DNA from 3 places in the Kutzneria sp. NPDC051319 genome. Region 1 is predicted to be linked to each of the others. Evidence: riboswitches for the same ligand, from Rfam matches in the RefSeq annotation. Region 1 holds a riboswitch; each other region holds the start of a gene.
The links. A riboswitch is a leader RNA that binds a small molecule or an ion and turns the genes downstream of it on or off. The one in region 1 is predicted to bind cobalamin.
Positions count from the first base shown of each region.

Region 2: linked by a shared signal. The riboswitch ahead of AB0M73_RS19255 (ribonucleoside-diphosphate reductase subunit alpha) and the one ahead of AB0M73_RS35855 (HoxN/HupN/NixA family nickel/cobalt transporter) in region 1 are both predicted to bind cobalamin.
Region 3: linked by a shared signal. The riboswitch ahead of AB0M73_RS17860 (CbtB-domain containing protein) and the one ahead of AB0M73_RS35855 (HoxN/HupN/NixA family nickel/cobalt transporter) in region 1 are both predicted to bind cobalamin.

Region 1 covers NZ_JBFBAM010000054.1:27,774-31,315, reverse strand. The annotation lists gene AB0M73_RS35870 (hypothetical protein) at 138-278, opposite strand; gene AB0M73_RS35865 (heavy metal-associated domain-containing protein) at 301-507, opposite strand; gene AB0M73_RS35860 (metal-sensitive transcriptional regulator) at 535-816, opposite strand; cobalamin riboswitch at 1,023-1,238, shown strand; gene AB0M73_RS35855 (HoxN/HupN/NixA family nickel/cobalt transporter) at 1,464-2,435, shown strand; gene AB0M73_RS35850 (superoxide dismutase) at 2,564-3,187, opposite strand; gene AB0M73_RS35845 (hypothetical protein) at 3,315-3,542, shown strand, end outside.
Region 2 covers NZ_JBFBAM010000016.1:184,744-188,285, reverse strand. The annotation lists gene AB0M73_RS19255 (ribonucleoside-diphosphate reductase subunit alpha) at 1-1,738, opposite strand, end outside; cobalamin riboswitch at 1,848-2,057, opposite strand; gene AB0M73_RS19250 (SDR family oxidoreductase) at 2,226-2,900, shown strand; gene AB0M73_RS19245 (TetR/AcrR family transcriptional regulator) at 2,923-3,504, shown strand.
Region 3 covers NZ_JBFBAM010000015.1:90,889-94,430, reverse strand. The annotation lists gene AB0M73_RS17870 (cyclodeaminase/cyclohydrolase family protein) at 181-789, shown strand; gene AB0M73_RS17865 (bifunctional 5,10-methylenetetrahydrofolate dehydrogenase/5,10-methenyltetrahydrofolate cyclohydrolase) at 786-1,607, shown strand; cobalamin riboswitch at 1,642-1,774, shown strand; gene AB0M73_RS17860 (CbtB-domain containing protein) at 1,807-2,022, shown strand; gene AB0M73_RS17855 (CbtA family protein) at 2,049-2,888, shown strand; gene AB0M73_RS17850 (histidine phosphatase family protein) at 2,807-3,442, shown strand.

The DNA.
Region 1 (3,542 bases):
CGCGCGCCGTGGTCACCGTGGCTCCGCCCACCGCTGATTCACGCCCGCCCGCCGCCAGTACGCCGCGCTCACGCCGACCGAGATCAGCGTGCCAGCAGGATCACCGGCGCGGTCAGCGCGGCCGGCACGATCAGCCGCTACCTGAGCGCACGCGTCGGATCGGTCGGCTCGGGCGCGGTGTCCACGGGCGCGGGCAGCGCGGCGGTGTAGCCGGCGGACTCGACGACCGCCACCAGGTACTCGGGCGCGATGGTGGCCGGGCGCGTCGCGGAGGTCATCGCAACTCCTTCGAGAAGTGCGTCAGCCGACCAGCTGGTAGCCGGCCTCTTCGACGGCGGCGCGGATGTCGGCCGCCGGCACGTCGCCGTCGCTGGTCACGGTGAGCCGGCCGGTGGCCAGGTCGACGTCCACCTGCTGCACGCCCGTCACCTCGCTGACCTCCTCGGTCACCGAGCTGACGCAGTGCCCGCAGGTCATGCCCTGGACGGTGTAGGTGTTCTCGGCGATCAGTCGTTCTCTCCTCGAAAAGTGTTGTCAGGACCGGACCAGGCGGGCGATCGCGTCGCCCGCCTCCTTGATCTTCTCGTCGGCGCTCGTACCGCCTTCGGCGATGGCGTCGGTGACGCAGTGTCGGAGGTGCTCGTCGAGCAGCGACAGGGACACCGCCTGCAACGCCCTGGTCGCGGCGGAGATCTGCGTCAGGATGTCGATGCAGTACTTGTCCTCGTCGATCATGCGCTGAAGCCCGCGGACCTGTCCCTCGATCCGGCGCAGGCGACGCAGGTGCGCCTCTTTGCTGTGGGCGTAGCCGTGCATCGTCGTCCTCCTGGGGATCGGCGCCCCGCGGCGCGGCCGGCTGCTGGTGGCCGAGGGAACCGCGGGCCAAGCCCTTTATACCCGTAGGGGGTAGGCGTACGTCGACAGGGGCGGCGAACGTCCCGTACGGGAATTCGCGCCGGCGGTGTGAATGGTTCAACGTCAGCCGCTGAATCCTTTTCCGCCGCGCGACTGCCGTCGTGAACTACGGTGTGTCCGTCGACGGTTCGGCCGCCCCGATGTGGGACGGTCGAGGCAAGAGGGAACCCGGTGTGAATCCGGGACTGCCCCGCAGCGGTGAGTGGGAACGACCGCCGTCATCGAGCACTGGGCGCGCACGGCGCCTGGGAAGCGACGGCCAGTAGGACCGAGCGATCGGGTGCCCACGAGTCCGAAGACCTGCCGCCGGCGCGCGTGCCACCCGGCACGCGCGGGTTCCTGGGCCTCTCGGGCGGGCCACGGACGGTCACGGCCGTGGTCTGCCTGGTGGTGTGGGGACCCTTCCGCACGCTCGCGAGGAGTCTGGCGTGACCGAACCGGCGTCACCTGTCCCGTTCCGCAACGCTGTGCTGGGGCACAGACACGACTGGCTGCGCATCGCCGGCGTGCTCGGCGTGATCGCGGTGCTCCATCTGGTCGCCTGGGGAATGCTGTTGCTGGCCGTGGTTCCCGGCCACTACTCGATGGGGACCCAGGTTTTCGGTGTCGGCCTCGGCGTCACCGCGTACACCCTGGGCCTGCGGCACGCGTTCGACGGCGACCACATCGCCGCCATCGACAACACCACCCGGAAGCTGATGTCCGACGGCAAACGTCCGGTGTCGGTCGGGTTCTGGTTCGCGCTGGGCCACTCGACGGTGGTGCTGGTGTTGGCGGTGCTGATCGCCGCCGGCGCACAGGTGGTGGGAGCGCTGACCACTGAGGACTCCGGCGCCCACCAGACCCTGGGCCTGATCGGCACCAGCGTGTCGGGGCTGTTCCTCTACCTGATCGGCATCCTCAACCTGCTCGCGCTGGTCGGCATCGTCCGGGTGTGGCGGTCGATGCGTGCCGGTGCGTTCGACGAGGACGAGTTGGAGGCCAGGCTGAACGAGCGCGGCTTCTTCAACCGCTTCCTGGGCGGCATGACCCGGTCGATCAGCCGTCCCGGCCAGATGTACCCGGTGGGCCTGCTGTTCGGCATCGGGTTCGACACCGCGACCGAGGTGACGCTGCTGGTGCTGGCCGGCACCGGCGCGGCCAGCGGTCTGCCGTGGTACGCGATCGTGGTGCTGCCGCTGCTGTTCGCGGCGGGCATGTCCCTTTTGGACACGGTGGACGGCACGTTCATGAACTTCGCCTACCAGTGGGCGTTCGCCAACCCGGTTCGGAAGGTCTACTACAACATCGTGATCACCGGCCTGTCCGTGGCCGTGGCTCTGCTGATCGGCAGCATCGAACTGGTCGGCCTGCTGCAGGACAAGCTGGGCCTGACCGACCCGTTCAGCGGCTGGATCGCCGATCTCGACCTGAACAACGTCGGCTTCCTCATCGTCGGGCTGTTCGTGGTGGTCTGGGCGGTGGCGATCGCCTACTGGCGTCTGGCCGGCGTGGAACGGCGCTGGCGGGTGCGGGACTGACCGTCAGAGGGACGGCTGCCAGCCCCCAAGGGCGAGCGGCCCCGGCTTGGCCGGGGCCGCTCTCACGGCAGAGGGGCTTTGTCGGAGCATCCACTGCCGAGTCTGTGTGCCGTGGTGGGGCTGTCGGTTCAGGTCGTCGGCAGCGTGCTGCCGCCGGCGCGGGCGATGTCGAACCGCCGCGTCACGTCCGACCAGTTGACCAGCGACCACAGCTTCTGCACGTAGTCCGGGCGCACGTTGCGGTACTGCAGGTAGTAGGCGTGTTCCCAGGCGTCGAACACCAGCAGCGGGCGGGTGTTCATGCCGACGTTGCCGTGGTGGTCGTAGACCTGCTCGACGACCAGACGCTCACCCAGCGGCTCCCAGGCCAGCACGCCCCAGCCGGAGCCCTGCACGAGGGTCGTGGCCGAGGACAGCTGGGCGGCGAAGGCGTCGAACGAGCCGAAGTGCTCGTCGATCGCCGCGGCCAGCTCGCCGTCGGGCTTGTCGCCGCCGTCGGGGGAGAGGTTCTCCCAGAACACGGTGTGCAGCACGTGGCCGGACAGGTTGAACGCGTAGGTCTTCTCCAGGCCGACCAGGCCGCCGAACTCGCGCTTGTCGCGGGCCTCGGCGATGCGCTCCAGGGTGTCGTTGGCGCCCTTGACGTAGGCGGCGTGGTGCTTGCTGTGGTGCAGCTCCAGGATCTCGCCGGTGATCGCCGGTGCCAGCGCGCCGTAGTCGTACGGCAGGTCCGGCAGTGCGTACTGGCCCATCGTGGCCTCCCAAGCTCCCTCGGATCTTGTTGCACATTGATCCTAGTTGCAACCTACTGGCTATAGCATGTCGGGTCCATCGCCGGATCGAGTCGGGCAGCTGAGCAGGGACGGCTAGGCTGCGCCGGTGCCCGCAGCCCCGCACGCTGCCGATCGAGCACTGCGCGTGCTCCGGGGCTGCCTGCTGACCGGCACGTCGGCTGCCTTGACCGTCACGGTGCACAGCGCCGCCGGCGGTGGTGTGCCCGACCTGGGGCTGTTCCTGGTGCCGACCGTGCTGCTCGCCGGAGCGGGCACCGCGGTCGCTGAGCGGATACGCCTTCGCGGCGTGATGATCATGGTGCTCGGCGGCATG
Region 2 (3,542 bases), on a different contig from region 1:
GCTGGAGATCGCCCTGCGCCGCACGGGTCTGGTTGTACGCCGGGTGCGCGCCGGCGGAGGCGGCCAGATCGGCCGAGGTCTCCAGGGCCGTGAGGTAGATCTCCTCGGCGATGCGGGTCGACAGCTCGCGAGCCTCGGGAGAGTCGAAGTCCAGGCGCAGCTTGAAGAACACGTCCTGAAGGCCCATCACGCCCAGGCCGACCGGCCGCCAGCGCGGGTTGGACCGGCCCGCCGGCTCGGTCGGGTAGTAGTTGATGTCGATCACGCGGTCCAGGAACGTGACCCCGGTGCGGACGGTCTCCCGCAGCTTGGTCCAGTCCAGGGCGTCGCCGGCCACGTGCGCGCCCAGGTTGACCGAGCCCAGGTTGCACACGGCGGTCTCGGCGTCGCTGGTGATCTCCAGGATCTCCGTGCAGAGATTGGAGAGGTGCACCACGTTGCCGGCCTCGGCGGTCTGGTTGCAGGTGCGGTTGGCGGTGTCCTTGAAGGTCATCCAGCCGTTGCCGGTCTGGGCCAGCGTACGCATCATCTTCGCGTACAGGTCGCGGGCCTTGACCTTGCGCACGGCCCGGCCGGCCTCCTCGGCCGCCCGGTAGGCGCGGTCGAAGTCCTCGCCCCACAGGTCCGGCAGCTCCGGCGTCTCGTCCGGGTCGAACAGCGACCACTCGGCGTCGGCCTCGACCCGGCGCATGAACTCGTCCGGGATCCAGTTGGCGATGTTCAGGTTGTGCGTGCGGCGCGCGTCCTCACCCGTGTTGTCGCGCAGCTCAAGGAACTCCTCGATGTCCGGGTGCCACGTCTCCAGGTAGACGCAGGCCGCGCCCTTGCGCCGGCCGCCCTGGTTGACCGCCGCCACCGAGGCGTCCAGCGTGCGCAGCCACGGCACGATGCCGTTGGAGTGGCCGTTGGTGCCGCGGATCAGGGCGCCGCGGGAGCGGACCCGGGACCACTGCACGCCGATGCCGCCGGCGAACTTGGACAGCTGCGCCACCTGCGCGTATCGCTCGTAGATCGACTCGAGCTCGTCGCGGGGCGAGTCCAGCAGGTAGCACGAGGACATCTGGGTGTGCCGGGTGCCCGAGTTGAACAGCGTCGGCGAGCTCGGCAGGTACGCCAGCGAGGACATCAGGCGGTAGAAGCGGATCGCCTCGGCCGCGGTGTGCGACAGGCCACAGGCCACGCGCAGCAGCCAGTACTGCGGGCGCTCCAGCACCGCCCGGGAATTGGGGTGGCGCAACAGGTAGCGGTCGTACACGGTGCGCAGGCCGAAGTACTCGAAGCGGCGGTCGTTGTCGGCGTCGATCGCGTCGTCCAGCTTGCGGGCGTGCGTGGCCACGAACTTGGCCGTCTCGTCGCCGATCAGGCCCTCGCGGTGGCCCAGCGCGATGCTCTGACTGAACGAGTGGATGCCCTGGCCGCGGACCTCCTTGTCGATGTACGCGGCGAGCAGCTGCGCGGCCAGCCGGGAGTACTCCGGCTCCTCCGAGACCAGTTCCGCGGCCGTCTGGATGGACAGCCGGTCCAGCTCCTCGGTGGTCGCGCCGTCGTACAGGCCGTTGATCGTCTTGGTCGCGACCCGCAGCGGGTCCACCTCGGACAGGCCGACCGCGTTGCGGCCCACCGCTTTCACGATCTTGTTCACGTCGACGGTCTCGAACGCGCCGCTGCGTTTGCGCACCCGCATCGTCGGGTGGGGGTCGGCATCGACCCGCACGACTGTCTTCACGGCTGGCTTCACGGCCTTGCTCCTCGCACGCTGTGGGCCCTGGGCGCGAGGACACAGGCGGCACGCGGCCGCGAGGAGTCCCCACGCCCTCCCTCGGGGCCTGGACACGAGCCCGTCCACGGTGCGGAACGGGCGAGCGGGCAGGTCTTCGGACTCACGGGCATGCCTGGTCGGCACCTACTGGCCGTCGCTTCCCGGACACCTGCGTCCAGTGCTTCGTGACGGCGGTCGTTCCCGTTCACCGCTGCGGGGCAGTCCCGGATTCGCACCGGGTTCCCTCTTACGACGACCGCCCTGGCGGGACGGCCGAACCAGCTCGGTGAGCACAATACATGGACGACGATCAGTCGCAAGAACCCACATGTTGTGTCGGCGTGTCAGGTAGGCCGAACCCGGTCCACGTCTCAGCCCGGCCGGCGCGGGCTCCCGGAGGTCGTGTGGCCGCGGTCACCGAGGTTCTTATTGCACCGTTCGTTCTCAACAGACTATCGTCGTCGACATGGACTTCACCAAGACTGTTGCCGTAGTGACCGGTGCGAACCGCGGCCTGGGCCGCAAGTTCGCCGAAGAGCTCGTCGCCCGTGGCGCGAAGGTGTACGCCACCGCGCGCCGCCCCGAGACCATCGACATCGAGGGCGTCACCCCGCTGCGCCTCGACGTCACCGACCACACCAGCATCGAGGCCGCCGCCAAGGTCGCCGCCGACGCCACCCTCCTGATCAACAACGCCGGCATCGGGAGCGCGCCCGGACTGCTGGAGCCCGACCTCGACACCGTCCGCGAGCAGCTTGAGGTGCACTTCGTCGGCCCGCTGGCGGCGATCCGCGCGTTCGCGCCGGCCATCGAGGCCAACGGCGGCGGCGCGATCCTCAACGTCGCCTCGGTGCTGTCGTTCGCCCACCCGGCGTGGTCCGGCGCGTACTCGGTGGCCAAGGCGGCCGAGTGGGCGATGACCGACGTCGTCCGCGAGGAGCTGGCGCCCAAGGGCATCACCGTGACCGGCCTGCACGTCGGCTTCATGGACACCGACATGGCCGCGCACGTGACCGAGGGCAAGTCGGACCCGGCCGAGGTCGCGTCGACCACCCTGGACGCCGTGGCCAAGGGCACGCCCGAGGTGCTGTTCGACGAGTTCACCCGCAACGTCAAGGCCGGCCTGAGCGCGGCCGTCTAGCCCGTGTGAGAGGTTTGTCCCCATGGTTCGGCACAAGGAATTCGATCCGGACACGGCCGTCGCCGACGCGATGGACCTGTTCTGGCGGCGCGGCTACGAGGCGACCTCGGTGCAGGATCTGGTCGAGCACACCGGGGTCGGCCGGCGCAGCATGTACGACACCTTCGGGGACAAGCACTCGCTCTACCTTCGCGCGCTCGACCGCTACCTCACGCTGGCAGAGGACGGGTTCCGCGAGAAGGCCGCGGCCGACGGCCTCTCGGCGATCCGCTCCCTGTTCTCACTCCTGCTCGAATCGCCGGCCGACGACTTCCGCGGCTGCCTGTTCGTGAACAGCTCCACCGAATTGGGGCCTTCGGACGACGCCGTCGCCGAGCGACTCGCGCAGCACTCGGCGGTGGCGCGCGAGACGCTGGCGGGGATGATCCGCCAGGGTCAGCGGGACGGTTCCGTCACCGACCGTATCGATGTCGAAACCGCCACCGCCGTGACCTTCAACGCCTGGGTCGGAGTCCGGGTGCAGGTCCGGGCACGCACCCCCCGCGACCAGATCATCCACGATGTGGAAAAACTGTTGGCCCTGCTCAACGGTTCACGGACCTGAACAATTCACCTGCCCGAAAGGTATTGACGGGGCAAGCG
Region 3 (3,542 bases), on a different contig from region 1:
CGACCTCAGCAGTTGGAAACTCACGGCGGAGCGCCGCAGTCGACCCCCAGGGCTGCGGCGCTTCTTTATGTCTCGGGCGCTGTTTGTTCGCCACCAAGTCCGCCTTCGCGGCGTCAGTCGCACACAAAACCGTTCTTCGTGCCGCTTTCGGGGACGCGCGGCGGTTCTAGGCTTGATCCCATGCGGGAGCAGAAGATCGGGTCCTGGCTCGACGACCTGGCGTCCGGTGCGCCGGCGCCGGGCGGCGGGGCGGTGGCGGCGATGCACGCGGCCATGGCGGCGGCATTGGTGTCGATGGTGTGCGAGCTGACCGTGGGCCGGCCGAAGTACGCGGAACACGAGCCGACGATGCGGGAAGCGCTGGCACGGGCGACCGAACACCGGCATACGGCGGTGGAACTGGCCGACGCGGACGCCGAGGCCTTCACGGGGGTGACGGACGCGTACCGGCTGCCGAAGGCCACCGACGACGAGAAGGCGGCCCGGAGCGCGGCGATCCAGGAGTCGCTGGTGCGGGCGGCGGACGTGCCGCTGCGGACGGCGGCGCTGGCGGCCGAGATCCTGGAGCTGGCCCGGCGGATCCGACCGGGCGCCAACGTCAACGTGCTGTCCGACGTGGCGGTGGCCGCGGTGTCGGCGCGGGCGGCCATGCAGGCGGCGGCGGTGAACGTGGCGGTGAACCGGGCGTCGATGACCGACGTAGCCACCCGAGCCCGACTGGAAACGGAACTGGCCCGTATCGGCGAAGAGGTCGCCGCGGCCGAGAAGTTCATCGAGGAGCTGGCATGACCCTCATCGACGGCCGCGCGGTGGCCGCTGCCATCCGCACGCAGGTCACCGCGGACGCGGCCCGGCTGCGCGACGGCGGCATCACCCCGACGCTGGCGATCGTCGTCCCCACCGACGACGAGGCCACGGCCTGGTACGTCCGCTCGATCGTGCGCACGGCGGACAAGGTCGGCGTGGCGGTGCGCGTGGTGGACGAGCGTGAGCTGCTGGGCCCGTGCCTGGACGAGCTGTCGGCGGACCCGACGGTGCACGGCGTGATCTGCCAGACGCCGTTGCCGCCGGGCCTCACGCGGGACGAGATCGCCCTGCACATCGACCCGGCCAAGGACGTGGACGGCGCCAACCCCACCAGCCTCGGGCGGCTGGCGGCGGGCCTGCCGGCGTTCGCGCCGGCGACGGCGCAGGCCGTGGTGGAGCTGCTGCGCGCGCACGGCACGACGATGGCCGGCGCGGACGTCGTGGTGGTGGGCCGCAGCACCGTGGTCGGCAAGCCGGCGGCGCTGCTGCTGCTCGCGGAGAACGCGACCGTGACGGTGTGCCACTCCCGCACCAAGGACCTGGCGGTGCAGACGAGCCGGGCCGACATCGTGGTGGCCTGCGTCGGCAGCGCGCACGTGCTCGGCGCCGCGCACATCCGCCCCGGCGCGGTGGTGATCGACGTCGGCACCAATCCGACCACGGACGGCGGCCTCGTCGGCGACGTGGACACCGACGCGGTGGAGCCGATCGCGGAGGCGATCACGCCGGTGCCGGGAGGTGTCGGCCCGGTGACGACCGCGCTGCTGTTGCGCAACGTCGTGTCGGCTGCCTCACGCTGAGCTCATACGCCCTGCTCGGCGGATTGACGTGCGTTGATCGGGGTCCGTAGTGTGCCACGCTGAGTGATGGAGTGCGTAAGCCGGTGGAAATCCGGCGCGGTCGCGCCACTGTGAGCCCGGGTTCTCGGATCCGGGCGAGCCAGACACCACGCCATCACCTGCCCAACGAACGGGACGCACGATCCCCGAAGGAGGCTCCGTGAGCACCATTCCCGTGACCACCGCCGTTCCGACGCCGGTTGTCCTGCCGCTGCCCAAGGCGATGCTGTGGCTGGGCGGCACCGTCCTGCTGGCGCTGGCGATGTACTACTTCATCGGCATCGACCAGGGCGCCACCTCGGTCTTCGGCGACAACATGTACATCCACGAGTTCGTGCACGACGCGCGTCACTTCCTCGGTTTCCCCTGCCACTGACCAACTCTCGGGCAGGACAACCGAACATGGAAAAGCGAATCATCCTGCGGGGCGTGCTGGTCGGCGCCCTGGCCGGGCTGCTGGCGTTCGTCTTCGCCCGGATCTTCGCCGAGCCGCAGATCCAGGCCGCGATCGACTACGAGAGCGGCCGCGACGAGGCCCAGGAGCTGCTGAACAAGGCGGCCGGCCTGCCCGCGGGCGACGAGGGTCCGGAGATCTTCACCCGGGCGATCCAGGCCAATGTCGGCATCGGCGTCGGCATCGTGCTGTTCGGCGTGGCCATGGGCGCGCTGTTCGCCGTGGCGTACGCGGTCTGCCTCGGCCGGGTCGGCAACCTGCGGCCCCGCACGCTGTCGGTGCTGGTGGCCGGCGGCGGCTTCCTCGGCATCTACCTGGTGCCGTTCGTGAAGTACCCGGCCAACCCGCCGTCGATAGGCCACGGGGCGACCATCGGCGTCCGCGGCGCGCTGTACGTGGTGATGATGGTCTGCTCGGTGGCGTTCCTGGTCGGCGCCGCGGTGCTGGGCAAGCGGTTGGCCAAGCGCTTCGGCAACTGGAACGCCACGCTGCTAGCGGCGCTAGCTTTCGTAGTGGTGACAGGCGTGGCGATGGCGCTGTTGCCGTCGCTGGGCGAGCTCGCGGCCAACGTCCGTGACTACGGCCCGCAGGCGACCGAGACTCCGCTGCCGCTGCGCAATCCGGCCGGCCAGATCGTCTATCCGGGCTTCCCGGCCGACGTGCTGTGGGACTTCCGCTTCTACTCGGTCGCCGCGCAGGCGATCATGTGGGCCGCCATCGGCCTGCTGTTCGCGCCGCTGGCCGAGCGGTTGTTGGCGCCCAGGGCCGAGCGGGTGGCGGCGTCCTGAACCGGATCTTCCTGGTCTGCCACGCCGCCACCGAGGCGGTGCGGCAGGCCCGTTTTCCCGCCGACGAGCCGTTGTCGCGACGGCCGTCGGCGGTGGCCGGCCCGGCCCGGTTGGACCGTCTCGCCCGGGGACCCGAGCTGCGCTGCGCGCAGACCGCCGAGGCCCTCGGTTGGGACGCCGCTGTCGACGACTCCCTGGCCGATCTCGATCACGGCTCGTGGCGCGGCCGGTCGTTGGCCGAGATCGACCAAGGCGACCTGATGGCGTGGATGACCGATCCCGAGGCCGCCCCCCATGGCGGCGAGCCCGTCAGCTCCGTCCTCAAGCGCGTCGCCGCCTGGCTGGACCGCGCAAGCGACGTCGGCCGCCTTGGCGTGGTCACCTCGCCCGCCGTGGTCCGGGCCGCAGTCCTAGCAGCGCTAGGGGCGCCGCCTTCGGCCTTCTGGCGCGTAGACGTCTCCCCGTCGACCGTCACCCAGCTCACCGGCGCTCCCGGCCGTTGGACCCTCCGGGAGACCGGCCTTCCCCTGGACGATCCGCATACGTTCGGGTGACTCCCGGTTGCGACGCTGCTTGGACTTGGTTCGCTTTACTCACCCTGACCGCGATGATCACCGTTCCCGCCGGTCTTTCGGCCACCGGGATCAAGGACAA